3 regions of the Actinoplanes sp. NPDC049548 genome follow, and region 1 is predicted to be linked to each of the others. Evidence: riboswitches for the same ligand, from Rfam matches in the RefSeq annotation. Region 1 holds a riboswitch; each other region holds the start of a gene.

Evidence for each region. A riboswitch is a leader RNA that binds a small molecule or an ion and turns the genes downstream of it on or off. The one in region 1 is predicted to bind cyclic di-AMP.
Region 2: linked by a shared signal. The riboswitch ahead of AB0J80_RS18875 (NlpC/P60 family protein) and the one ahead of AB0J80_RS10655 (hypothetical protein) in region 1 are both predicted to bind cyclic di-AMP.
Region 3: linked by a shared signal. The riboswitch ahead of AB0J80_RS20540 (transglycosylase family protein) and the one ahead of AB0J80_RS10655 (hypothetical protein) in region 1 are both predicted to bind cyclic di-AMP.

Annotation. Positions count from the first base shown of each region.
Region 1 covers NZ_JBFAPM010000004.1:178,730-186,225, reverse strand. Annotated here, with positions in the region: gene AB0J80_RS10670 (ATP-binding protein) at 1-437, shown strand, start outside; gene AB0J80_RS10665 (beta-phosphoglucomutase family hydrolase) at 516-1,256, shown strand; gene AB0J80_RS10660 (glycoside hydrolase family 65 protein) at 1,303-3,669, shown strand; gene AB0J80_RS10655 (hypothetical protein) at 3,867-4,886, opposite strand; cyclic di-AMP (ydaO/yuaA leader) riboswitch at 4,891-5,027, opposite strand; cyclic di-AMP (ydaO/yuaA leader) riboswitch at 5,274-5,411, shown strand; gene AB0J80_RS10650 (hypothetical protein) at 5,415-6,497, shown strand; gene AB0J80_RS10645 (ABC transporter ATP-binding protein) at 6,516-7,286, opposite strand; gene AB0J80_RS10640 (ABC transporter permease) at 7,279-7,496, opposite strand, start outside.
Region 2 covers NZ_JBFAPM010000008.1:305,961-313,456, reverse strand. Annotated here, with positions in the region: gene AB0J80_RS18905 (hypothetical protein) at 36-236, shown strand; gene AB0J80_RS18900 (hypothetical protein) at 245-430, shown strand; gene AB0J80_RS18895 (DUF1360 domain-containing protein) at 485-1,057, opposite strand; gene AB0J80_RS18890 (DUF6158 family protein) at 1,073-1,318, opposite strand; gene AB0J80_RS18885 (hypothetical protein) at 1,398-1,826, shown strand; gene AB0J80_RS18880 (DUF3817 domain-containing protein) at 1,840-2,169, shown strand; cyclic di-AMP (ydaO/yuaA leader) riboswitch at 2,390-2,518, shown strand; gene AB0J80_RS18875 (NlpC/P60 family protein) at 2,561-3,490, shown strand; gene AB0J80_RS18870 (sigma-70 family RNA polymerase sigma factor) at 3,567-4,568, opposite strand; gene AB0J80_RS18865 (SDR family NAD(P)-dependent oxidoreductase) at 5,118-5,804, shown strand; gene AB0J80_RS18860 (thymidylate kinase) at 5,801-6,562, opposite strand; gene AB0J80_RS18855 (nucleotidyltransferase) at 6,747-7,328, shown strand; gene AB0J80_RS18850 (hypothetical protein) at 7,330-7,496, shown strand, end outside.
Region 3 covers NZ_JBFAPM010000010.1:46,180-53,675, forward strand. Annotated here, with positions in the region: gene AB0J80_RS20535 (beta-galactosidase) at 1-1,440, opposite strand, end outside; gene AB0J80_RS20540 (transglycosylase family protein) at 1,514-2,191, opposite strand; cyclic di-AMP (ydaO/yuaA leader) riboswitch at 2,193-2,371, opposite strand; gene AB0J80_RS20545 (Hpt domain-containing protein) at 2,528-2,908, shown strand; gene AB0J80_RS20550 (response regulator) at 2,978-3,403, opposite strand; gene AB0J80_RS20555 (DUF2064 domain-containing protein) at 3,522-3,815, opposite strand; gene menC (o-succinylbenzoate synthase) at 3,883-4,989, opposite strand; gene AB0J80_RS20565 (GNAT family N-acetyltransferase) at 5,024-5,773, opposite strand; gene AB0J80_RS20570 (M20 family metallopeptidase) at 5,770-6,864, opposite strand; gene AB0J80_RS20575 (serine/threonine-protein kinase) at 6,973-7,496, shown strand, end outside.

The sequences.
Region 1 (7,496 bases):
CCGGTGGGAGCGCGCTGCTCGACCAGGTCTTCGGCCACGACGACATCACCCTGCTGCGCCACGAGGTGCTCCAGCGGCTCGAGCCGGGCCTGCTCGGCGACCGCCTGGACGGCTTCGTCCTCGCCATCAACGAGGTGATCACCAACGTCGTGCTGCACGCGGGCGGGAGCGGGCGGCTCGTGCTGTCCCGCACCGCCACCGCGGTGTGGTGCACCGTCACGGACTCGGGCCCCGGCATCCCCGAGGAGCACCGGCACCCCCCGGAGGCGCCGGGGGCGTTCGAGGACGGCGGCCGGGGCATCTGGCTGGCGTACCAGCTGTGCGACGAAGTCACGATGGCGACCGGCCCAATTGGGACAACTATCGGACTGCGCATCGACCTGCCCGCCCGGCTATCGACGTCTGACCTGCTCAACGGGGCCTCGGCCGGCGGCTGAACACGGCATGAAACGCCGTGGAAATGTCGACATCCGTATTCAAGCGTGTTCGCCATCTGAGGCGACTACATTAGGCCGGTGCTCGGACTACCTCCTCACGTGACGGCATGCCTTTTCGATCTCGACGGTGTGCTCACCCAGACCGCCCTGGTCCACAACGCGGCATGGAAACAGACCTTCGACGCGTTTTTGCAGGCATGGTCCGCGCAGAACGGACAGCCGTTCGTGCCGTTCGACTCCGGCGCCGATTACCATCGATACGTCGACGGTAGGCAGCGCGCCGACGGGGTACGCACCTTCCTGGCCTCGCGCGGCATCACCCTGCCGGAAGGCACACCGGACGACGGTCCCGACGAAGAGACCGTCAACGGCGTCGGCAACCGCAAGAACCTGCTGGTCCTGCAGAAGATCCAGGAAGGGGCCGTACAGGTCTATCCCGGATCCGTCGACTACCTGCACGCCGCCGTGGACGCCGGCCTGCGCCGCGCGGTCGTGTCCGCGAGCGCCAACTGCAAGGACGTGCTGGAGGCCGCAAAGATCGCGGACCTCCTCGAAGCGCGCGTGGACGGTGTGGTCGCACGTGCAGAACACCTGCCCGGGAAGCCGGCGCCGGACACGTTCTTGCACGGCGCGAAGCTCCTCGGCGTACCGCCGGAGAACTGTGCCGTCTTCGAGGACGCCCTTGCGGGTGTCGAGGCGGGCAGGGCCGGCGGCTTCGGCATCGTGATCGGCGTGGACCGGGTCGGTCAGGCCGACGCGCTGCGCGAGCACGGCGCCGACATCGTGGTGCAGGATCTCGCCGAGCTCCTGACCCGATAGCACCCCCATACGACTTCTTCTCTTCTCAGTTGCGAGAGGCACCACCGTGATCCGTGAACGGGCCTACCCCGTCGACCCCTGGCACATCCGGGAGACCCGGCTGGACCTGGATCTCCTGGCCCAGTCAGAGTCGGTCTTCGCCCTGGCCAACGGCCACATCGGCATCCGCGGGAACCTGGACGAGGGCGAGCCGCACGGCCTGCCCGGCACCTACCTCAACTCGTTCTACGAGCTGCGGCCGCTGCCGTACGCCGAGGCCGGTTACGGCTTCCCCGAGTCGGGTCAGACGATGGTCAACGTGACCAACGCCAAACTCATGCGGCTGCTCGTCGACGACGAGCCGTTCGACGTGCGCTACGGCGACCTGCGCTCCCACGAGCGCACCCTGGACCTGCGCGCCGGCACCCTCGAGCGCATCGTGGAGTGGGTCTCGCCCTCCGGGCAGGCGATCCGGGTCCGCACCGTGCGCATGGTGTCCTTCACCCAGCGCTCGGTCGTGGCCTTCCTCTACGAGGTCGAGCCGATCGACTCCACCGCGCGGCTGATCCTGCAGTCCGAGCTCGTGGCCAACGAGCAGCTGCCGCCGACCAGCAAGGACCCGCGCGTCGCGGCGGTGCTCGACCACCCGCTGCAGGCCGAGGAGATGCTGGAGCAGCGCACCGGCGGGCTGCTCGTGCACCGCACCAAGGCCAGCGACCTGCGCATGGCGGCGGCCATGGAGCACCTCGTCGAGGCGCCCGGCAAGCACGCCGTCACCACCGAGGGGCACCCGGACTGGCTGCGTACCACCGTCGCCTGCAAGCTCGAGCCGGGGCAGAAGCTGCGGGTCGTGAAGCTGGCCGCGTACGGCTGGTCCAGCAACCGCTCGCTGCCCGCCGTGCGCGACCAGGTCGGCGCCGCCCTGGCCAGCGCCCGGCTGGACGGCTGGGAGGGCCTGATGGAGGCCCAGCGCGAGTACCTCGACGAGTTCTGGGACCACTCCGACGTACGCGTCGAGGGCGACCCCGAGGTGCAGCAGGCGGTCCGCTTCGGCCTGTTCCACACGCTGCAGGCCGGTGCCCGGGCCGAGAAGCGCCCGATCGGCTCCAAGGGCCTCTCCGGGCCCGGCTACGACGGCCACACTTTCTGGGACGCCGAGACGTTCGTGCTGCCGGCGCTGACCTACACCCAGCCCTCGGCCGCGGCCGACGTGCTGCGCTGGCGCCACTCCACGCTGGACCTCGCCAAGGAGCGCGCGCAGACCCTGGGCCTGCAAGGCGCGGCCTTCCCGTGGCGCACCATCCGCGGGCAGGAGTGCTCGGCGTACTGGCCGGCCGGCACCGCGGGCTTCCACATCGGCGCCGACATCGCCGACGCGGTCCGCCGCTACGTCTCGGCCACCGCCGACTACGACTTCGAGCGCGAGGTCGGCCTGGAGCTGCTGGTGGAGACCGCCCGGCTGTGGCGTTCCCTGGGCCACCACGACCGGCACGGCCGCTTCCACATCGACGGTGTGACCGGCCCGGACGAGTACACGGCGGTCGTGGACGACAACGTCTACACCAACCTGATGGCCCAGCAGAACCTCTTCGCGGCGGCGGACGCGGCCAAGCGCCACCCCGACCTGGCCCGCAAGCTCGGCGTCGACGACGAGGAGTCCGCCTCGTGGCGCGACGCCGCGGCCGCGGTGCATATCCCCTACGACCGCGAGCTGGGCGTCCACCAGCAGTCGGAGGGCTTCACCCGCCTGCAGGAGTGGGACTTCGAGAACACGCCGCCGGAGGCGTACCCGCTGCTGCTCAACTACCCGTACTTCGACCTCTACCGCAAGCAGGTCGTCAAGCAGGCCGACCTGGTCATGGCCATGTACGTGCGCGGCGACGCCTTCACTCCGGAGGAGAAGGCCCGCAACTTCGCGTACTACGACGCCCGCACGGTGCGCGACTCGTCGCTGTCGGCGTGCATCCAGGCGGTCATCGCGGCGGAGGTCGGCTTCGTCGAGCTCGCCCACGACTACCTCGGCGAAGCCGCCCTGATGGACCTGCACGACCTGCACCAGAACGCCCGCGACGGCGTCCACGTGGCGTCGCTGGCGGGCTCCTGGATCGCGCTCGTCGCCGGCCTGGGCGGCATGCGCGACTACAACGGCCAGCTGTCCTTCGCCCCGCGCCTGCCGAGCCGGATCAGCAACCTGGAGTTCTCGCTGCTGTGGCGGGGGCTGCGGCTGCGGGTCGAGGTCGCGCCGGAGGAGGTCACCTACTCGCTGCGCAACGGCGGCGGGTCGGCGCGCCTCGAGCTGCTGCACCACGGCAAGGAGGTGACGGTGACGCAGGTGAAGCCGGTCGTGCTGCCGATCCCGCCGGCGCCGCCGACCGGTCCGGCACCGTCGCAGCCGGCCGGGCGTGCTCCGGTCCGGCGGGCTTCGGGGCTGTAGGTCAAGGTCAAGAGCTTCATGTCGTAGCTCGGTGGGGGTGCAGACCGCAACTCCCGTCGAGGCCGGGCCCGGAGATCCCATCGCCTAGCGGCTCAGGGACGGATCTCCGGGCCCTTCATTCTGCGTAAATGGGAAAACCCCAAGCACGTAGAAGCCCCCGCCAGAAGAGGACGGGGGCTTCGTCGCGTGGGGCGCGGCTAGAGCATGGAGATGTGGACGTGGTCCGTGTGGTTGGACGGTCCGTGGTACTTCTTCCAGCCCGTCGCCGGGAACCAGATCATCCGGTTCCAGATGACGTACAGGATGCCGAGCCGGTCGGCGTTGCGGACGGCGAACGCCATCAGGTTGTTGCCGTACTCGCGGGTGTCCTGGTTGTGCCAGGGGGAGAAGCCGCTCTTCTGCAGGGACCAGTCGCAGGCTCGGCCCTTCGGATGCTCGAACGGCCCGCCGTCGCGGTGACAACCGACGAAGCGGTTGAAGCCCGCCTTCCTCACCTCTTTGTACATGTGCAGGGTGCGCGAGGTGATGCAGCCGCCCGTCGTCGGGTCGTCGACGTTGCAGGGCAGGGGGCCGAACTCGCCGTCGGCGTTGCGCGGTGCGGGCGCCGCCACGCGGGACTTGGCCAGCACGAAGCCGCCCGTCACCGTATCGCCGCCGACCAGCGCGAGAGCCTTCTCGGCCGACTCCTTCTGCTTCTTCATCGACTCGAGGTTCTGCTTCTGCGCCTTGACCTCCTGGTCCAGGCGCGTCTTCGCGGTGGCGACCTCGTTGATGGCCCCGTCCAGCTCGCGCAGCTTGCCGTCGTTGAGGGCGTTGATCTCCTCGAGCGAGACGGCTTTCTCGATGAAGGCGTCGGGCGAGCGCACGTTGAGCAGGAAGCCCATGGTGCTGAGACCGCCCGTGCGGTACTGCTGCGCCGCGACCGCGCCGACCTGGGGCAGGAGCGCGTCGCGCTTGGCCTCCGCGTTCTTGACCTGCAGGGCGAGCGCGAGCTGACTCTTGGTCGACTTCGCGACCGCCGACTTCGCGGCCAGGAAACGCCGGCCCGTGTTGTCGAGCAGGTCGTTGAGCATGGGGTTGTCGTCGCCGTCGTCGGCGGTCGACGAGTTTCCTCCGCCCGGCGCCGCACTCGCGGGCGCGCCGGGGGCAGCGATCATGGTGACCGCGGCTAGCGAAGCCAGGGCGAGGACCAGCCACCGGCGGGGTCTTGCCGTCATCCAGTTTCCTTCCGTGTTGCCGCCGACCGGGTTAGCTGACGGGTTCGGGACGGAAGCGATCCCTACCGCTGGTTCAGCGGATTCACCCCATTACCAGGTGGTTCCCCGATTCGCCTCACGGCGATTGAGCGGTGGTCCGCCGGCACCTTGGGGGCGGTGCCTTCCTGGCGTGACCGGCCGAAAGTTTACCCGACTCCGGGCCGGTCACCAGCGGTCGCGGCGTCGGCAAAACTGTTACGACGCAACGACTTTGCGTCACCACTCGATGGAATGACCCTGGTCATATTCCGTCGCGCGAAATCTGACGGCCCGTGGTCGATTGATTGCGAAGAGTGCGAGACCTGTCGATTCAAGAAAACCATGGGTATCGTTCGTCACGGTTCCATCACGGAACCGCCGCCTAATCGCCGAAAGGCGAGCCGGGGACCCATCCGGTAATGGGGTGAATCCGCAGCTCCCTGCGGTAGGGATCACTTCCGTCCCGAACCCGTCAGCTAACCCGACCGGCGGCCGACGGAAGGAACGCACGTGAGGCTCGACCCTGTCCGCCGGCGATTAGCGACCCTGCTCGCGGTCCTCGTCGCCACCTCGGGGCTGGCACTCGTCGCCCCGGCAGCGGCCACCGCCGCGCCCCGCCCGCTCGCCGCGCCGGGAGGCTCCGGCGACGACGGGGAGGGCGGCTCCAAGTCCCTCGTCGAACAGCTCGAGGCGGCGTCGAAGGGCTTCGTCGAGGCCAAGGAGGCGCTCGACCGCTCGAAGAAGCGCCAGCAGGAGCTGGTCGCCAAGCTCAAGGAGATCGACGCCGACCTCGGCCCGAAGCAGGGTGCGCTCGACGAGATCGTGCAGCGGACGTACCGCACCGGCCGGCTCGGCCCGATGAGCGCACTGCTCACCGCCGACTCCACCGGCACCCTGCTGGACCGGGCGCAGACGCTGCAGACCGTCGCGATGAAGCAGGACCGCGCGATCCGCGACCTCAAGGACGCCCGCAGCAAGCAGGAGCAGGCGAAGCTCGCGATCGACGCGGCGATCCGCGACCAGCAGAAGCAGCTCACCATCATGGCCAAGCGCAAGACGCAGGCCGAGAGCGCGCTCAAGGCGCACAACGCGGCCGCGGCCGACGATGGCAGCCCCAGCACCGACAGCTCACCCAGCAGCGGGTCCAGCGGCGGCAGCAGCGCCCTCGCGGCACCCGCGCCGCGCAACTCCGACGGGTCGCTGCCGGGCGAGTCGTGCAGCGTCAACGACCCGACGACCAGTGGCTGCATCACGCCGCGGACCCTGCACGCCATGAAGGAGGCCAAGGCGGACGGCTTCACCCGCTTCGTGGCCTGCTTCCGGCACCAGAACAGCGGTGAGCATCCCAAGGGCCGGGCCTGCGACTTCGCGGCCGACCGCAACGGCTTCGGCGGCGTGGCGACGGGCAGCAGCCGCACGTACGGCAACCGGCTGGCGAACTACTTCATCCGCAACTCGAGCCGGCTCGGCGTGCTCTACGTCATCTGGTTCGAGCGGATCTGGCTGCCGTCCAGCGGCTGGAAGGCGTACACCCGGGGCCAGGGTGACCCGTCCAGCGACCACACCAACCACGTGCATCTGTCGATGAGATGACCCGGGGCGGGGCGTACGTCACTTCTTGACGTACGCCTCGTACTCCTTCAGCACCTCTTCGGTGGGGCCGTCGCCGCGGATCAGGCCGGACTCGAGCCAGATGCAGCGCTCACAGGTGTCCCGGATCGACTGCTCGCTGTGGCTGACCAGGAACACCGTGCCGGCCTCGGCGCGCAGATCCCGGACCCGCTGCTCGCTGCGCTTGCGGAACTTGGCGTCACCGGTCGCCAGGGCCTCGTCGATCAGCAGCACGTCGTGCTTCTTGGCCGCCGCGATCGAGAACCGCAGCCGGGCGGCCATGCCCGACGAGTACGTCCGCATCGGCAGCGAGCTGAAGTCGCCGCGCTCGTTGATGCCGGAGAAGTCGATGATGTCCTTGACCTGGGACTTCACCTCGGCGGGCGACATGCCCATGGCGAGGCAGCCGAGCACCACGTTGCGCTCGCCGGGCAGGTCGTTCATCAGCGCCGCGTTGACGCCGAGCAGCGACGGCTGGCCGGCCGCGTAGATGGCGCCCTTCTCGACGGGCAGCAGGCCCGCGATGGCGCGCAGCAGGGTCGACTTGCCGGAGCCGTTCGTGCCGATCAGGCCGATCGCCTCGCCCTTGTACGCGACGAAGCTCACGCCCTTGATCGCGTGTACCTCCCGCAGCGTGGCGGGCTTGGCGCCGGTGATGATCCGCTTGAAGCTGGCGAGCGGGCTGCCCGTACCGGCGGCGCCGGCCTGGTGGACCCGGTAGACGACGTGGGCGTCGTCCACGATCACGGTGGGTTCGCGCTGGTCAGCCACGGCCGTAGCCCTTCTCTCCGCGCCAGAAGTACACGTAGCCGCCGATGCCCACCACCAGGGTCCAGCCGATGGCCTCCAGCCACAGGACCAGCGGCGGAGCGGCGAGCTTCACGTCCTCCATCAGGGCGTGGCGCATCAGCTCGATGAACACGAGCAGCGGGTTCGCCTCGACCACCGCGAGCTTCCAGCCGCCGAGCGCCTCCTCGAACT
Region 2 (7,496 bases), on a different contig from region 1:
TGATTGTGCGGGCGTCCGCCGGGTAGTCCGGAGCTGTGAGCGATGACCTGCGCGTACTCGACGAATACCTCGACGAGGCCTACTCCGGGCAGGAACGCCTGAGCAGCGCCGATCTGCAGCGGGGCGCGATCGCGGCGGACCTGCCCGCGGCGGCCCTCACCCGCATCGACGCGCTGCCCGAGGGCGAGTACGCCCAGGACGAAGCCGCCGAGGCCCTGCGAACCCTGGACGCCTGAGGAGCGACATGACCCAGCAGAACGAACGCCTGCCGGCCTTCGGTGACTCCGACGGCACCCCCGACGGGGACAGCGACTTCGCCGGCGAGCACAACGACACCGCCGTGGAGCCCGCGATCATCGACGACGAGGACTCGGGTGAGACGGAGAGCCCCCGCGGCTGGTCCGGCATGGACGGCGACGGCCCGCCCTGAGGGACAGGGACAGCGAGACGGCCCCGGCTTTCGCCGGGGCCGTTCTTCGTTGCCTCAGGCCAGCGCGCGGCCGTTCAGCGCGGGCTGGGACGGCTCGGGCTCCGGGTCACCCTCGGCCGCCTCCTTCGCCAGCGAGTACGCCATCTGCAGGAAGTCCGACGCCGCCGTCGCGGTGAACACCGTGGCGGCCAGCCGGGTCAGCCGCGGCGCGAACACCAGGCCGCTGGTCAGGCCGGTGGCCACCCAGACCGCCAGGCAGAACGGGCAGCTGATCAGCTCGCCGATCGAGTGGCGGATCGGGCTGCCCTCGTCGCGGACCTCCTCGTTCAGCTCCGCGCTGCCGCCCGGCTCGGAATAGCGCGTGAAGGGCGCCCGCAGCGGGCTGGTGACCGAGTCCTTGGCGATCAGCCGGCTGAGCTTGTGGGTGGCGATCGAGATGAGCACCACGTCGGCCACGGCCGGGCGCTCCGGCACCGTGCGCCCCGTCGCCTTTGCGACGACGGCAAGGCTGCCGGCGAGCACGCCGAAGGCGCCCATGGTCGCCGCGTACCCCTCGAGGGGGCGGTGTTCGTGGGGGGCGTACTGGCGCCGCAGGCGGGCGAACCGGCCGCGTACCGAGGAGGTCATGCGTACGGGTTCCTCTCAGAAGTCCTGGGTGAGCCGGTGCGGGTCGACCTCGCGGCCGGGGTGCCGGGCGAGGTACTCGGTCTCCAGCTCCGCCGTGCGGCGCAGGTGGTTGGCGAGCGCCGCGTCGGGTCCGTGCCGCAGCGTCTGCAGCCGGGTCCGGTGCAGGCTGCCGAGCTCACGGATCAGGTCCTCGTCGGCGAGCCCGGCCGGGTCGATGCCCTGCTCGGTGCCGACGCGGTCGTCGACCTCGTGGTCGCTCATGATCTCTCCCCTCTCGGTGCTTCCCGCAACGGTTGCCCGTGCCGCCTGGTGTCAAACCCCAGCCGGATACGCTCGACCCATGAGAGCGCTGTTGAGGCCGGCGTGGCTGGTGCGCCACGTCGTCGCGCTCGTGCTCGTGGCCGGCTTCCTCGGCCTGGGCTGGTGGCAGTTCAGCCGCGCCACCGGCGGCAACACGCTGAGCTGGGGCTACACCTTCGAGTGGCCGGTCTTCGCGCTCTTCGTGGTCTTCCTGTGGGTGCGTGAGGTCCAGCAGGAGCTCCGGGCCGGCCGGCCGGCTCCCGAGGAGCCCGGCGACTCCCCCGCGGTGGCGCCCGACCCGGCTGCGCCCGTGACGGTACGCCGGCCGGTGCGCGTACGCGTGTCCTCGCAGCGGGTGACCGCCGACGACCCGGAGCTGGACGCCTACAACGACTATCTCGCCTGGCTCAACGCCCACCCCGGGGCCCGGCCCGGCGACTACCCCGGACGCAAGAGCAGCACCAAGTAGAAGGACGTGGACCGTGCAGGGAGCCCTCACCCGCTACCGGATCATCGCCTGGATCGTCGGCGTGATCCTCATCGTGCTCGTGCTGGTGGGCATGCCGCTGAAGTACGCCGGTGACAACGACACCGTGGTCGCGGCGGTGGGACCCGTGCACGGTTTCCTCTACATGATCTACCTCGCGGCCACCTTCGACCTCAGCCGCCGGGCCGGCTGGCCGCTGGGCCGGATGCTGCTGGTGATGCTGGCCGGCACCATCCCGTTCTTCTCGTTCTGGGCGGAGCGGGTGGTTTCTCGCAAGTGGGCCGTTCAGTCGATGGACACCCCGCCCGCGATGGCGCGGAAATAGTAAGGGTGACGCAGCGAACGCAGGAAAGTGCGTTCCGTTATCGGGATCATTCCCCATTTACGGGGTAATTGGCGCACGTCACTCTTCGGGCTCTTGAATTAATCGCGATCGCCGATAAGTTGGTGCGGTTGGTCCGGTCCGCAGCCATCACCCTCACGGTGGCGCCGGCCAACGCCGCCGAATCCCTCGACGGCGGACACGGTGTCCCCATCCCCCGGGGCCGCCCTGCCCGTCTCGGCGAGCCGGGGAACCACCGAAGTCAGCACCTGGGGTGAATCCGCGCGAGCGGTAGGGCCTTCTTCCCGCCCGAATCCGTCAGCTAACCCGGTAGGCGGCCCAGCGGAAGAAAGGCCACGTTCCGTTGCCACACGCCCGCACGAGGCTACGCACCATGGTGGTCGCCGCCCTGGCGATCGTGATCACCGGCACCGTCGCGCCGGCCGCGCACGCGGCGCCGTCGACCGGTGACATCAACAAGAAGATCGAGAAGGCGTCGAACGAGCTCGAGGACGTCGTCGAGTCGTACAACAAGATGAAGATCAGCCTGAAGAAGACGCAGGACGACGAGAAGAAGCTCGCCGCGTCTATCGGGCCCGCCAAGGAAGCCCTGAAGGTCGCCGGCGCGCAGATGAACGTCATCGCCTCATCGGCGTACAAGACCGGCAAGGTCGGCACGATGAACGTCGTGCTGGAGGGCAGCAGCAACCTGATGGACCGCATGTCCATCCTCGAGCAGCTGTCCCGCAGCCGGCAGCGTGACATCGACAACTACACGGCCACGACGCAGAACTACGACCAGCGGCAGGCCGCGCTGAAGGCGACGCAGGACAAGCAGGCCGCCGAGGTCAAGGAGCTCGCCGCCCGCAAGAAGAAGATCGAGGGCCAGCTCAAGGACCTGTACGCCATGCGCAAGGCGGCGTTCGGCAGGGCGACCCAGACCGGCTCCCGCTACACCGGCGCCGTCCCCTCGGTGTCCGGCGACGCCGGCGTCGTGGTCCGGTTCGCGTTCGACCAGGTCGGCAAGATGTACGAGTACGGCGCCGACGGTCTGGCCACGTACGACTGCTCGGGCCTGACCTCCCGCGCCTGGAGCCAGGCGGGCAAGTCGTTGCCGCACAACGCCGCGGCACAGTACAGCGCCACCCGGCGGATCAGCCGCTCCCAGCTCCAGCCCGGCGACCTCGTGTTCTACCGCAGCCTCGGGCACGTCGCCCTGTACGTCGGCGGCGGGAAGATCATCGACGCCTCCCGCGCGGGCGAGCCGGTGAAACACCGAACCATCGACATCATGACCCCGTACGGCTACGGCCGCGTGACCTGATCGCGCCGTCCCCACACGTCAGAAGGCCGGTGTCCCGCGAGGGGCACCGGCCTTCGGCGTTACGGGGGATGGAGAGCTACGCGGCCTGGAGGCCTTCGGCGCGGGCCAGCTCACGCAGCCGGCCCAGGGCCTGGATCTCGAGCTGGCGGATGCGCTCGCGGGAGAGCGAGAACCGCGACGCCACCTCGGTCAGCGAGTGCTCGCGACCGTCCTCGAGGCCGTACCGGGCGCGCATGATGCCGGCGGAACGGTCGTCGAGGTGGTTGAGCAGGCCCTCGATGCGCTGGCGCTCCAGGGCGGTCAGCACGATCTCCTCGGGCGACGGGGCGTCGCTGTCGGCGACCAGGTCACCGAGGTTGGTGTCGCCGTCGTCGCCGACCGGGGTGTCCAGCGACACGGTGTCCTGGGCCCAGCGGGTCAGCTCGCTGACGCGCTCCACCGTCACACCCAGCGCCGCGGCGATCTGCTCGGGCTCCGGGTCGGCGCCGAGCTCGCGGACGAGCTGGCGGGTGACGTTGCGCATCCGGTTGACGTCCTCGACGAGGTGCACGGGCAGGCGCACGGTGCGCTCCTGCTGCGCGATCGCCCGGCTGATCGCCTGGCGGATCCACCACGTCGCGTACGTCGAGAACTTGTAGCCGCGCTCGTAGTCGAACTTCTCGACGGCGCGGACCAGGCCGGTGTTGCCCTCCTGGATCAGGTCGAGCATCGGCATGCCCGACCGCACGTACCGGCGTGCGATCGAGACGACCAGGCGGAGGTTCGCGCGGATGAACAGGTCCTTGGCCCGCTCGCCCTCGACGACCAGCCGCTCCAGCTCCTCCCGGCTCACGCCGCGACGGACGTCACCGCTCTCGAGCAGGTGCTCGGCATAGAGGCCGGCCTCGATTGCCTTGGAGAGGTCGACCTCCCTGGCGGCGTCCAGAAGCGGCGTGCGGGAGATCTCGTGCAGGTAGACGCCGACGAGGTCGCGCTCCTCGGCGACTTCGTCCGTCCGCATCACGGTGTTCTTCTCCACGTTGCCCACGGTCCCCTCATTGCCTTCACTAACCCTGTTACGGGCAATTCCTGCGTCCATCAGCCCTCCCCGTAACGTCCGCAGTTCGTGCATTGCGGTGCTGACACCTACACAACAAGTGGCGCCCTGCACTGATTCCGGCTGGTGGGTCGAAAGTGTCACGAATGCCTGAGCGTCACCTGAGAGCCGCGTGCATACTTACTGAAGAGGGCTCTCTGTGGAGGCATTCGGAGCCGTACCCGGCGTCGGATGCGTGCACTGACGCATACCCCTCGCCCGATACATGACACCATCAGCCCCTCATCCGTCACAGCGACGGGCGTCACGGATTGCCTTGCGACGCTCGTCACTACCCAGTACGGCTCGGTAGCCAATTGGGTTCACGTCCAGCATCGACAGGTTGCCGCCAAGCTTGAACCAAACGCCACGGCGAAGATCCCGGCGCCGGTAGGACGCGGGACCATCTGCCACCATGCGGCACATCGCGCCGCAGATCACTAGCCCGTCCGGGTGACCCCCGCTCGGGCGACCACCGGCTTCCCTAGGCCTTACCGCCCCGGCGCCGGACCACACAGACAGTGACGCAAAACACAGCGATACCGTGGCCGCATGGCGGATCGCAGTGCGGTGGTGACGGGCGGGACAGGCGGGCTCGGTGGTGCGGTGATCGAGCGGCTCCGGGACGAGGGATGGCGGGTGGTCGCCCCCGTACGGGCGCAGGGGACGGCGCGGCTCCCCCAGGGCGTGACGAGCGTGGCAGCCGACCTGACCGTGCCGGAGGACGTGGCGGCCGCCGTGACGCTCGCCACGGCCGAGCCCGGAGCGCCCCTCAAGGCAGTGATCAACCTCGTCGGCGGCTTCGCGATAGGCGGGCGGGTGCACGAGACGCCGGTGGACGACTTCGAGGCGATCCTGCGGCTGAACCTGCGGCCGACGTACCTGGTGACCGCGGCGGCCCTGCCCCACCTGGTCGCGGCGGGCGGGGGTTCCGTGGTGTGCGTCTCGTCCCGCACAGCGGTGGCGCCGTTCTCCGGGGCGGCCGGCTACGCCACGGCGAAGGCGGCGGTGCTCGCCTTCGCCAACGCCGTCGCGGTGGAGTACCGCAAGGACAACGTGCGGGCCAACACGGTGCTGCCCAGCGTCATCGACACGCCGCTGAACCGCCGGGACCAGCCGGACGCCGACCACACGCGGTGGGTCACCCCGGCGGAGCTCGCCGGCGTCATCGCGTTCCTGGCCGGGGACGCCTCCGCGCCCACGAGCGGCGCGAGCATCCCCGTCTACGGCAGGGCTTAGAAGACCTCCGCCAGCTGCAGCGTCACCGCCGTCGCGGCGGCCGCCAGAGTGGCGGCCACGAGGATCAGAGCACGGGCGTGCGACACCAGCGCGGCGGGCCGGGGCCGCGTCGGGATCGCCGCCACCGCGACAGGCGCCGGCGCGGGATCGAGGTGCGCCAGCAGGGCGGCCTGGACCTGCTCCGGAGTGCCGTTCGCGTCGATCACGACGAAGCCGGCGTACTCGGGCACGGCCCGGTAGGCCGCCGCGGCCGCCCGCAGGTAGTCCATCTCCTCGTGGTCGTAGCCGCGGCGCTCGATCCGGTCGTAGGCCACTGTTGGGTCGACCGCCAGCAGGAAGGTGAGGTCCGGCTTCGGGAAGATCCGGTACGCCAGCCGTGCCCGCCGCTCGGCCCGGTTCAGCCGCTCGGGCCGGGGGTTCTTCGCGTGGGCGCGGATGCTCGCGTACTGGCAGACGGCGTAGCGGTCCATCACGGCGATCTCACCGGTCAGCCGGCGCCGCAGCAGGGTCCGCAGGATGGCCAGCCAGCGCAGGACGGACTCGACGAGAAGCATCGTGCGCCGGCCGAGCAGGTGTTCGCCGTCACGCCGGCCCAGCGCGGTGGCGAGGCGGCCGAACCACCGGCGCCCGCCGGCGTTGCGGCGGTACGTCGCCGGCAGGCCGCGGTCCGCCAGCGCGGTCGCCAGCAGGTGCGCCTGGGTCGTCTTGCCGGAGCCGTCGATGCCGACGAGGGCGATGGTGCGGGGCCGGGGAACCATACCCACCGACGGTAGCCGGTGCTGTCACCGACGGTTCGCCACGTGGAGGCCGCTCTGGGCGTACAAAATGGGTCTTAGCAGTGGAATTTGACCTTGGGACCGGGTCTGCTCGCGTTACAAGGGTGGCCTTGAGGGGTAGTCGTTCCGACTGGAAACGGACACCGCATCGACACAGGGAGACGCCATGCCGCACCGGGTGGACGAGGGCCTGGTCAACACGCTCAAACGGGTGGCCTCGGTGCTCAAACAGGCCGAGGTCCCGTTCGCCCTCGGCGGCAGCTTCGCCGTGTACGCCCACGGCGGGCACTCCAGCGACCACGACGTCGACTTCCTGATCCGCGAGCAGGACAAGGAACGGGCGCTGGCCGAGCTCTCCGCGGTGGGCTTCGAGGTGGAGCAGCCGCCGGAGGACTGGCTGGTCAAGGTGTTCGACGAGGGCCGCATGGTGGACCTCATCTATCGACCGGTGGAGTCACCGGTGACCGACGCCACCCTGCGCGACACCGTGATGCGCCCGGTCGAGGCGATCCACATGCCCGTGCTGTCGGCGACCCAGCTGATGGTGCACAAGCTGCTGAGCTACACCCAGCACTACTGCGACTTCGCCACCGGCCTGCCCGTGGCCCGGTCGCTGCGCGAGCAGATCGACTGGGACCGGGTACGCGAGGAGACGGCGAAGTCGCCGTACGCCGAGGCGTTCCTCGTGCTGCTGGACCGCCTCGAGGTGGTACCGGAGCAGGGCGCACAGCTGACCGTGGGGGGATGAGATGACACCACAACTCGACGAGTACGTGGAGGCGGAGATCCAGCGTCTCCTGACCGAGAACGGCGCGGTCGCCGAGCAGGGGATCACCCTGCAGCGCCGGGAGCACCTGCTGGTGCTCGGCGGCGAGGTGGAGAGCGCGCAGCGCCGGGACGAGATCTGCCGGCAGAT
Region 3 (7,496 bases), on a different contig from region 1:
CAGCCGCCGGCGCAGCGCCTCGGGCACGACGTACAGGATGGGAGCGACGACGAGGTCGTAGCGGGAGAGGCCGGTCCGCACCGGCACCACGTCGGCGCGGACCCCGAGGTCGAGGAACGCCGAATACCAGTCGAGGGCCTCCTGCTGGTAGCGCAGCCGGTTCGTCGGGTGCGAGTCGAGCTCGGCGGCCCATGCCGAGTCCCAGTCGACCAGCACGGCGGCCCGGGCCGGCGTGCGCCCGGCGCCCGCGACCGGGGCCAGCCGCCGCAGCGTCTCTCCCAGCTCGGTGACCCGGCGGAACACCGCACTGTCCTCCCCCGCGTGCGGCACCATCGCCGAGTGGTACTTCTCGGCCCCGGCCCGCGACTGCCGCCACTGGAAGAAACACACGGCGTCCGCACCGTGCGCCACGTGGGTGAGAGAGTCGCGCTCCAACTCACCCGGCTTCTTCGGTACGTTGATCGGCTGCCAGTTCACCGCGCTGGTCGAATGCTCCATGAGGAACCACGGCCGGCCGCCGGCCACATTGCCGGTGAGGTTGGCCGAGAAGGACAGTTCGTCGAACGGCCGGGACGTGCGCTGCACGTAGTGGTCGTTGGCGACGAAGTCGACCTCGGCGGCCCAGTCGGCGTAGTCGAGCGGCCGCAGCCGGCCCATGATCATGAAGTTGGTGGTCACGGGCACGTCCGGGGTGAGCTCCCGCAGCACGTCACGCTCGGCGCACAGGTAGTCCTTGAGCGCGTCGGACGAGAAACGCGTGAAGTCCAGCTGCTGCGTGGGGTTCGGATGGGTGGCCGCGCGGCGCGGCGGCAGGATCTGCGACCAGTCGGAGTAGTGCTGCGACCAGAACGCCGTGCCCCACGCGGCATTCAGGGCGGCCAGCTCGCCGTACCGTCGCCGCAACCAGACGCGGAAGGCCGCGGCGGCGTCGTCGGAGTAGTCGTAGGCGTTGTGGCAGCCGAGCTCATTCGACACGTGCCAGGCGGCCAGCGCCGGATGGTCGCCGTAGCGGCCCGCCATCTGCCGGACGAGACGCAACGCGTGCTCGCGGAACGCCGGCGACGTGGGCCGCCAGTGCTGGCGGCTGCCCGGCCAGATGGTCCGGCCCTCATGATCGACCGGCAGGATCTCCGGATGCTTCGCCGTCAGCCACGGCGGCGGGGAGGCGGTCGCCGTGGCCAGGTCCACCGCGATGCCGCCGGCGTGCAGCAGGTCCATGACCTCGTCGAGCCAGCCGAAGTCGTACTCGCCCTCGGCGGGCTCGAGCCGGCCCCAGGAGAAGATGGCGAGCGACACGATCGTGACGCCGGCGGTCCGCATCGCGCGCACGTCGTCGTCCCAGACGTCACGCGGCCACTGCTCGGGGTTGTAGTCGGCGCCGTACTCGATGCGCGGCGTCCGGCCCGGCGCGGTACGCAGCCAGCGCGGTGAGGTTGTCATGCCAGTCGATGCTATCGGCGGGGGCCCGGCCGCCCCACGGGGGAAGGGCGACCGGGCCGGTCTCCGACAGGCCTCAGAGGGCCAGGCGCTGCCCCGGGAGGATCAGGTTCGGGTTGCCACCGATCTCGCCGCGGTTCAGCTGGTACAGGGCGCGCCACCCGCCCTTGACGTGGTGGCTGCTCGCGATCTTCGCGAGGGTGTCGCCCGAACGCACCGTGTAGGACTTGCCGGTCGCCCGCGCGGGAGTGCCCTTCGAGGACTTGACCGTGCTCTTGTGCGTCGTGGTCCTGCTGCTCTTGTGCTTGGTGCTCTTGTGCTTGGTGCTCTTGTGCTTGGTGCTCTTGTGCTTGGTGCTTTTGTGCTTCGAGGCACCGGAGGTGTTCTTGCCCTGATAGGACTTCGTCGAGCCGGCCTTCTTGCCGCACACCGGCCAGGCGCCGATGCCCTGGCCGTCCAGCACCTTCTCGGCGATACGGATCTGCTCCGAGCGGCTCGCCTTGTTCGCCGTGCTCGCGTACTTGCCGCCGCCGTACGCCTTCCAGGTGCTGCGGCTGAACTGCAGGCCGCCGTAGTAGCCGTTGCCGGTGTTGATGCTCCAGTTGCCGCCGGACTCGCACTGCGCGACGGCGTCCCAGTTCACACTGGACTTCGCCTGGGCCGCGGACCCCGGGCCCAGCAGGGCGACGGTGCCCGCCGCACCCGCGACCACCAGGCCGAGGGCACGCAGGGACTGCTTGCGGATCTGTGCCATGAAAGGAAACCTCCACGCCTGCGAGGTCAGCTGTCGGGTTCGGGCCGAGGAGCCCGGCCGCGCGTGGCGGCTTCACCCCGAGGCGCGACGAGCGCGCCGTGGAACCTGTGGGTCCCCCGCTCCATGCCTGTCGATTGAGGTCCCGGCCCGGTCGGCGGCAGGATTCGGCGTTACCGACCGCGGGGCCCGCGTCAGCGGACCGGCCGACGTTAACCACTCGGCAGGGGCCGACGACAAACTTCCGGGCCCGAAGGTGACGTTGTTTACACCTTGATGATCGAACTGATCGTGCATCAAAACGGGGCGAACCGGACCCGGCAGTCGTACCGTTGGATCATGGAGGATCCCGCTGTCGCCATCCGCGCCCGCCTCGACGAGATCGCCGGCCCGGACCCCGGAGCGCCGGAGAATGCCCTGCTCGCCCGGCTGCTGACCTCGTACACGACGAAGACGCCGGCGGCGCTGGACCGCTTCGCCGAGACCCTGCACGCCGGCGACCCGGCGGCCGTCCAGGATCTGGCACACTCGCTGAAGGGCTCGGCGGCCAACATCGGCGCGGACGCCCTCACGACGATCTTCGCCGACCTGGAGGACGCGGCCCGCGAAGGCGATCTGCCACCCGATCCGGCGGCGGCCCTGGACCGCATCCGGATCGCCTACGAGCGGGTGGCCCCGGTGTGCACGCGCATCGCGGCCGAGCTCCAGCCGCGTTCGTAGCGACCCACGGTCACTCGTCGCGCCGCATCACTCCGCGGCCGCGCTAGCAGAGCTCGCAGTGACGAACCGTTACTCGTCCCACCAACCGGACTTGTTCGCGGGGGCGCTGACTTGCTCGGTGAGCAGGCTCTGCACGATGCTCGCCAGGACGGCCGGCTGGGCGGGCTTCTCGAGGTAGGGCGCCTGAGGATCCACGAGGCCCTGCGTGAGTGCGACGTGGCGCGGGATCCCGCTGATGTAGATCACGTGCATGGCGGGGTAGACGCTGGTGATCGACCGGGCGAGATCGCCCCTGCTGTCGCCGGGCAGGGAGAGGTCGGCGATGAGCACGTCGATGCGTCCCTCCTGCTCCCGGCACACCTGCATCGCCGACTCCGAGTCCAGCGCGGTGAACACCCGGAAGCCACGGACGGCAAGCATGTGCGCGGTGGTCTCAAGGACGTCGGCGTCGTCGTCGACCATCAGGACTGCCGCGTGGCCCGTGAGATTCGTCATTCTGGCCTCCTCAAGCCCAGCGTAGGGGCCGGGCCATCGCCAAGAGCGAACTTCGCGATCCCTGCCCCCGGACGCGGCACGACCGGGCCCCGGCCGGCCGACGGACCGCACCGGCGAGTCAGGGTGCGGGCAGGGTCGGCAGCAGGGCCACGCGCAGCCCGAGCCGCAGCGCGGCGAGCGTCAGCATCCCCGAGTCGGTCAGCCTCTCCAGCTCCGCCGCCCGCGACGGCTCCCGCAGCCCCAGCGCATACCACCCGCCGTCGGTCGTGGGCCCGATCACCGCATCGAAGCTGCGCAACAGGTCATGGGCGTCGTCGAGCAGCCGCGGGCTCAGCCGGACGGCCGCGATCACCAGGAACGGGTCCCGGCGCCAGACACGCTGCGCGTCGCAGCGGAAGAATCGTCGGTTCATGCCCTGTCAGTGGCCGTAGGCCGCGCGAAGGTTGCCCGCCGCGGCGGAGAAACAAGGGCCGCGACGCCTACAGCGGGATCCACTCCGTCGCCATGGTCACCGACTCGAGCACCCCGGCCAGCGGTTCCACGCCGAGGCCGGGCCCGATCGGCACCGGCAGGTGACCGTCCTCGAGCACGAACGGCGCTGTGAGATCGGTGGCGAAGTAGCGGTCCGAGGCCGAGGTGTCGCCCGGCAGGGTGAAGCCTGGCAGCGCGGCGAGCGCGACGTTCGCCGCCCGGCCCAGACCCGTCTCCAGCATGCCGCCGCACCACACCGGTACGCCGTGCGCCGCGCACACGTCGTGGATCCGCCGCGCCTCCAGGTAGCCTCCGACCCGGCCGGGTTTCACGTTGATCACCGAGCATGCGCCCAGGGTGATCGCCGCCGCGGCCGCGCGGGCGGAGGTGATCGACTCGTCCAGGCACACCGGCGTGGCGATGAGTTTGGCCAGCTCCGCGTGGCCCAGGATGTCCTCCTCATCGAGCGGCTGCTCGATCAGCAGCAGCCCGTACGGGTCGAGGCGGGCCAGGTGCCGGGCGTCCGCGAGCGTGTACGCCGTGTTCGCGTCCACCTGCATGAGGACGTCGTCGCCGAAGCGCCGGCGGACGGCGGCGACCGGTTCGACGTCCCAGCCCGGCTGGATCTTGAGCTTGATGCGGACGTAGCCGGCTTCGAGGTAGCCGTCGACCGCGTCGAGCAGCTCGTCGACCGAGCCCATGATGCCGACGGACACCCCGCACGGCACGCGGTCGCGCACGGCACCCAGCTCGCGGGCGAAGGAGCGGCCCTCGGCCCGCAGTTCGGCGTCGAGGACCGCGGTCTCCAGGGCGGCCTTGGCCATGCGGTGGCCCTTGAAGGGTGCGAGAACCGGCCCGACGGCGTTGGCGTCCAGGCGGGACGCCGCCGCCAGCGCCGGCACCAGGTAGCGGCGCAGCACGTCGGCGGCGGCCTCGGTGTACTCGGGTGAGTAGCGCGGGTCGGTCATCGCCACGCACTCGCCCCAGCCCTCGGCCCGGTCCGTGACCACCCGCAGGAGGAGCACGTCGCGGCTGGTCTCGGTACCGAACGAGGTGCGGAAGGGCGCGACCAGAGGCATGGCGACGCGGCGCAGCTCGATGCCCTCGAGCTTCATGAGCACCTCCCGAAGGGCGACCTGACGAAGAGCTTCACGACGGCCTCCTCAGGACGTACCAGCCGGCGCGGTCGAACCCGGTGACCCGGGCGCCGCCGGCCAGCAGCGCTGACAACGTCTCCCGGACGGCGGTCCGCCACCGCGCGGCCTCCGCCGGATCCCGCCACCGCAGCGCTTCGACGTCTTCCGGCACGGCGACGAGCAGTTTCGTGCCGTCGAGGCTGCCGGGCACCCCGGTGCGGTCCAGGGCCACCACCGCGCCCGACGTGTCGTCGCGCAGCGGTGTCGGCCGCGTCAGGTCCCAGCGTACGAGGAGCCGGTCCGACGCGTCGTCGCCATTGATCCGATCGTGCATCCGGCCGTAGAAGTCGGGCAGGTACTCCGCCGGGACCGCGCCCAGCTTGGCCAGGTTGAAGTAGGCGTTGCGGGCCACCAGCGGGTCGAAGGTCCAGCTGATGGTGGTGGCGCCCTGGTCGAGGGCCCACGACCGCTGGTGCTGCTTGAGGGCGTACCCGATGTGGCGGCCCGTGGTCCCGGGCGCGACCCCGGCGATGTGGCTGTGCAGCTCCCGGGTGCCGGGCGGGCCGAAGAAGCCGACGCACGCGCCGAGCAGGGCGGCACCCTCATAGGCCGCGGCCACGTAGTTGCCCGACTTGGCGAGCGCTCGCAGGAGCTCGGTGCTCAGCACCGGCGTGCCGGGGTCCTGCTGCCAGATCGTGCCGAAGAGGCGGTCGATGGCGGCGAGCTCCGCGACCTCGGTCACCGTGCGCACCTCGACGCTCATGCCCGCAGCCGATCTGTGATCAGGCCGGCGACCAGGGCCGCGCGGGGCAGCAGCCCGGCGACGAGGACGTGCTCGTCGTCGGCGTGTGCGCCGCCGCCGACGGCGCCCAGGCCGTCGAGGGTGGGCGTACCGATGCCGGCGGTGAAGTTGCCGTCGGAGCCGCCGCCGACCGATGCGGCCGCGGGCTCGGGAAGGCCGAGGTCGCGGGCGACCTCGACGGCGCGGGCGAAGAGTGATGTCGACGCGGAGGCTTCCATCGGCGGGCGGTTGGGGCCGCCGAGGATCTCGAGGGTGGCGTCGGGGAGGACGGGGCGCAGGGCGTGCATCGCGGTGTCGACCCGCTGCTGTTCGGCGGCGTCCCCGACGCGGACGTCCACGGCGACCTCCCCGGCCGCCGGTACGGTGTTCTCCGACGCGCCCGCGGTGAGCAGGGTCGGCGTCACGGTGGTGCCGCGCGCCGGGTCCGCGAGGGCGGCGATGGCCAGCACCTGGTGGGCCAGCTCGACAGTGGCGTTGACGCCGCGTTCGGGCTCCAGACCGGCGTGCGCGGCGCGGCCGTGGACGCGTACCCGGTAACGGGAGACGCCCTTGCGCTGCGTCTTGAGCGCTCCCCCGGTGGCCGCGGCCTCCAGGACCAGGGCCGCGGCGCAGCCGGCGGCCTCCGACTCCACCAGCTCGCGGGAGGTCGGCGAGCCGAGCTCCTCGTCGCAGGTGATCAGCAGGGTGACCCCGGACCGGTCGGGCAGCCCGGCGATGGCGTGCATCGCCAGGACCAGCCCGGCCTTCATGTCGACGCAGCCGGGTCCGCGCAACACACCGTCGCTGATCCCGTACGGATGGGCGGCGAGCGATCCGAGCGGCCACACCGTGTCATGGTGACCGAGCACGAGCACCCGCCGCGGGCCGTTGCCGAACCGCCACCTCAGGTGGATCCGCCCGTCCACCGCGACCCGCTCGGGCGCGGCGCCCAGGCGGCGCTCGCCGAGGGCCGCCACCACCTCCGTGCTGCGCGCGAGGGCGGCCGGGTCGCTGGACGGCGACTCGCAGCTCACCAGCGCCTCGATGTCGCCGAGCAGCGCGGTCAGGTCCATGGCAGCCGAGCTTAGGCGGTGAGCGGCTGCCCCGCCGTTCGCGGAGCGCGGCCGGGCGGGCGTAATCTCTGTGCCCATGTGCTCCCGCGTCTCGGCACGGACGTCGCGGTGAGCAAGCCGCTGCGACCTGGTGACCCTCAGCAACTGGGCGAGTACGAGCTGCTCGAGCGGCTCGGTGAGGGCGGTATGGGCTCCGTGTTCCTCGCCCGCCGCCCCGACGGCCGGCTGGTCGCGGTCAAGGTCATCCGGCCGGAGTTCGCGTACGAGGACGAGTTCCGCGCCCGCTTCCGCAGCGAGGTGAACCGCGCCCGCCAGGTCCCGCCGTTCTGCACCGCCGAGGTCCTCGACGCCGACCCGGAGCACCCGACGCCGTTCCTGGTCGTGGAGTACGTCGACGGGCCCAGCCTGGCCGAGGTGGTGCAGGAGCAGGGTCCCTTGACCGCCGGCAACCTGCACAGCGTCGCGATCGGTGTCGCCACGGCCATCGCGGCGATCCACGGCGCGGGGGTCATCCACCGCGACCTCAAGCCACGCAACGTGCTCTTCTCGCTCGGCACGCCGAAGGTCATCGACTTCGGCATCGCCCGGGCGCTCGAGGTGACCAGCCAGCACACCCGCACCGACCAGATGGT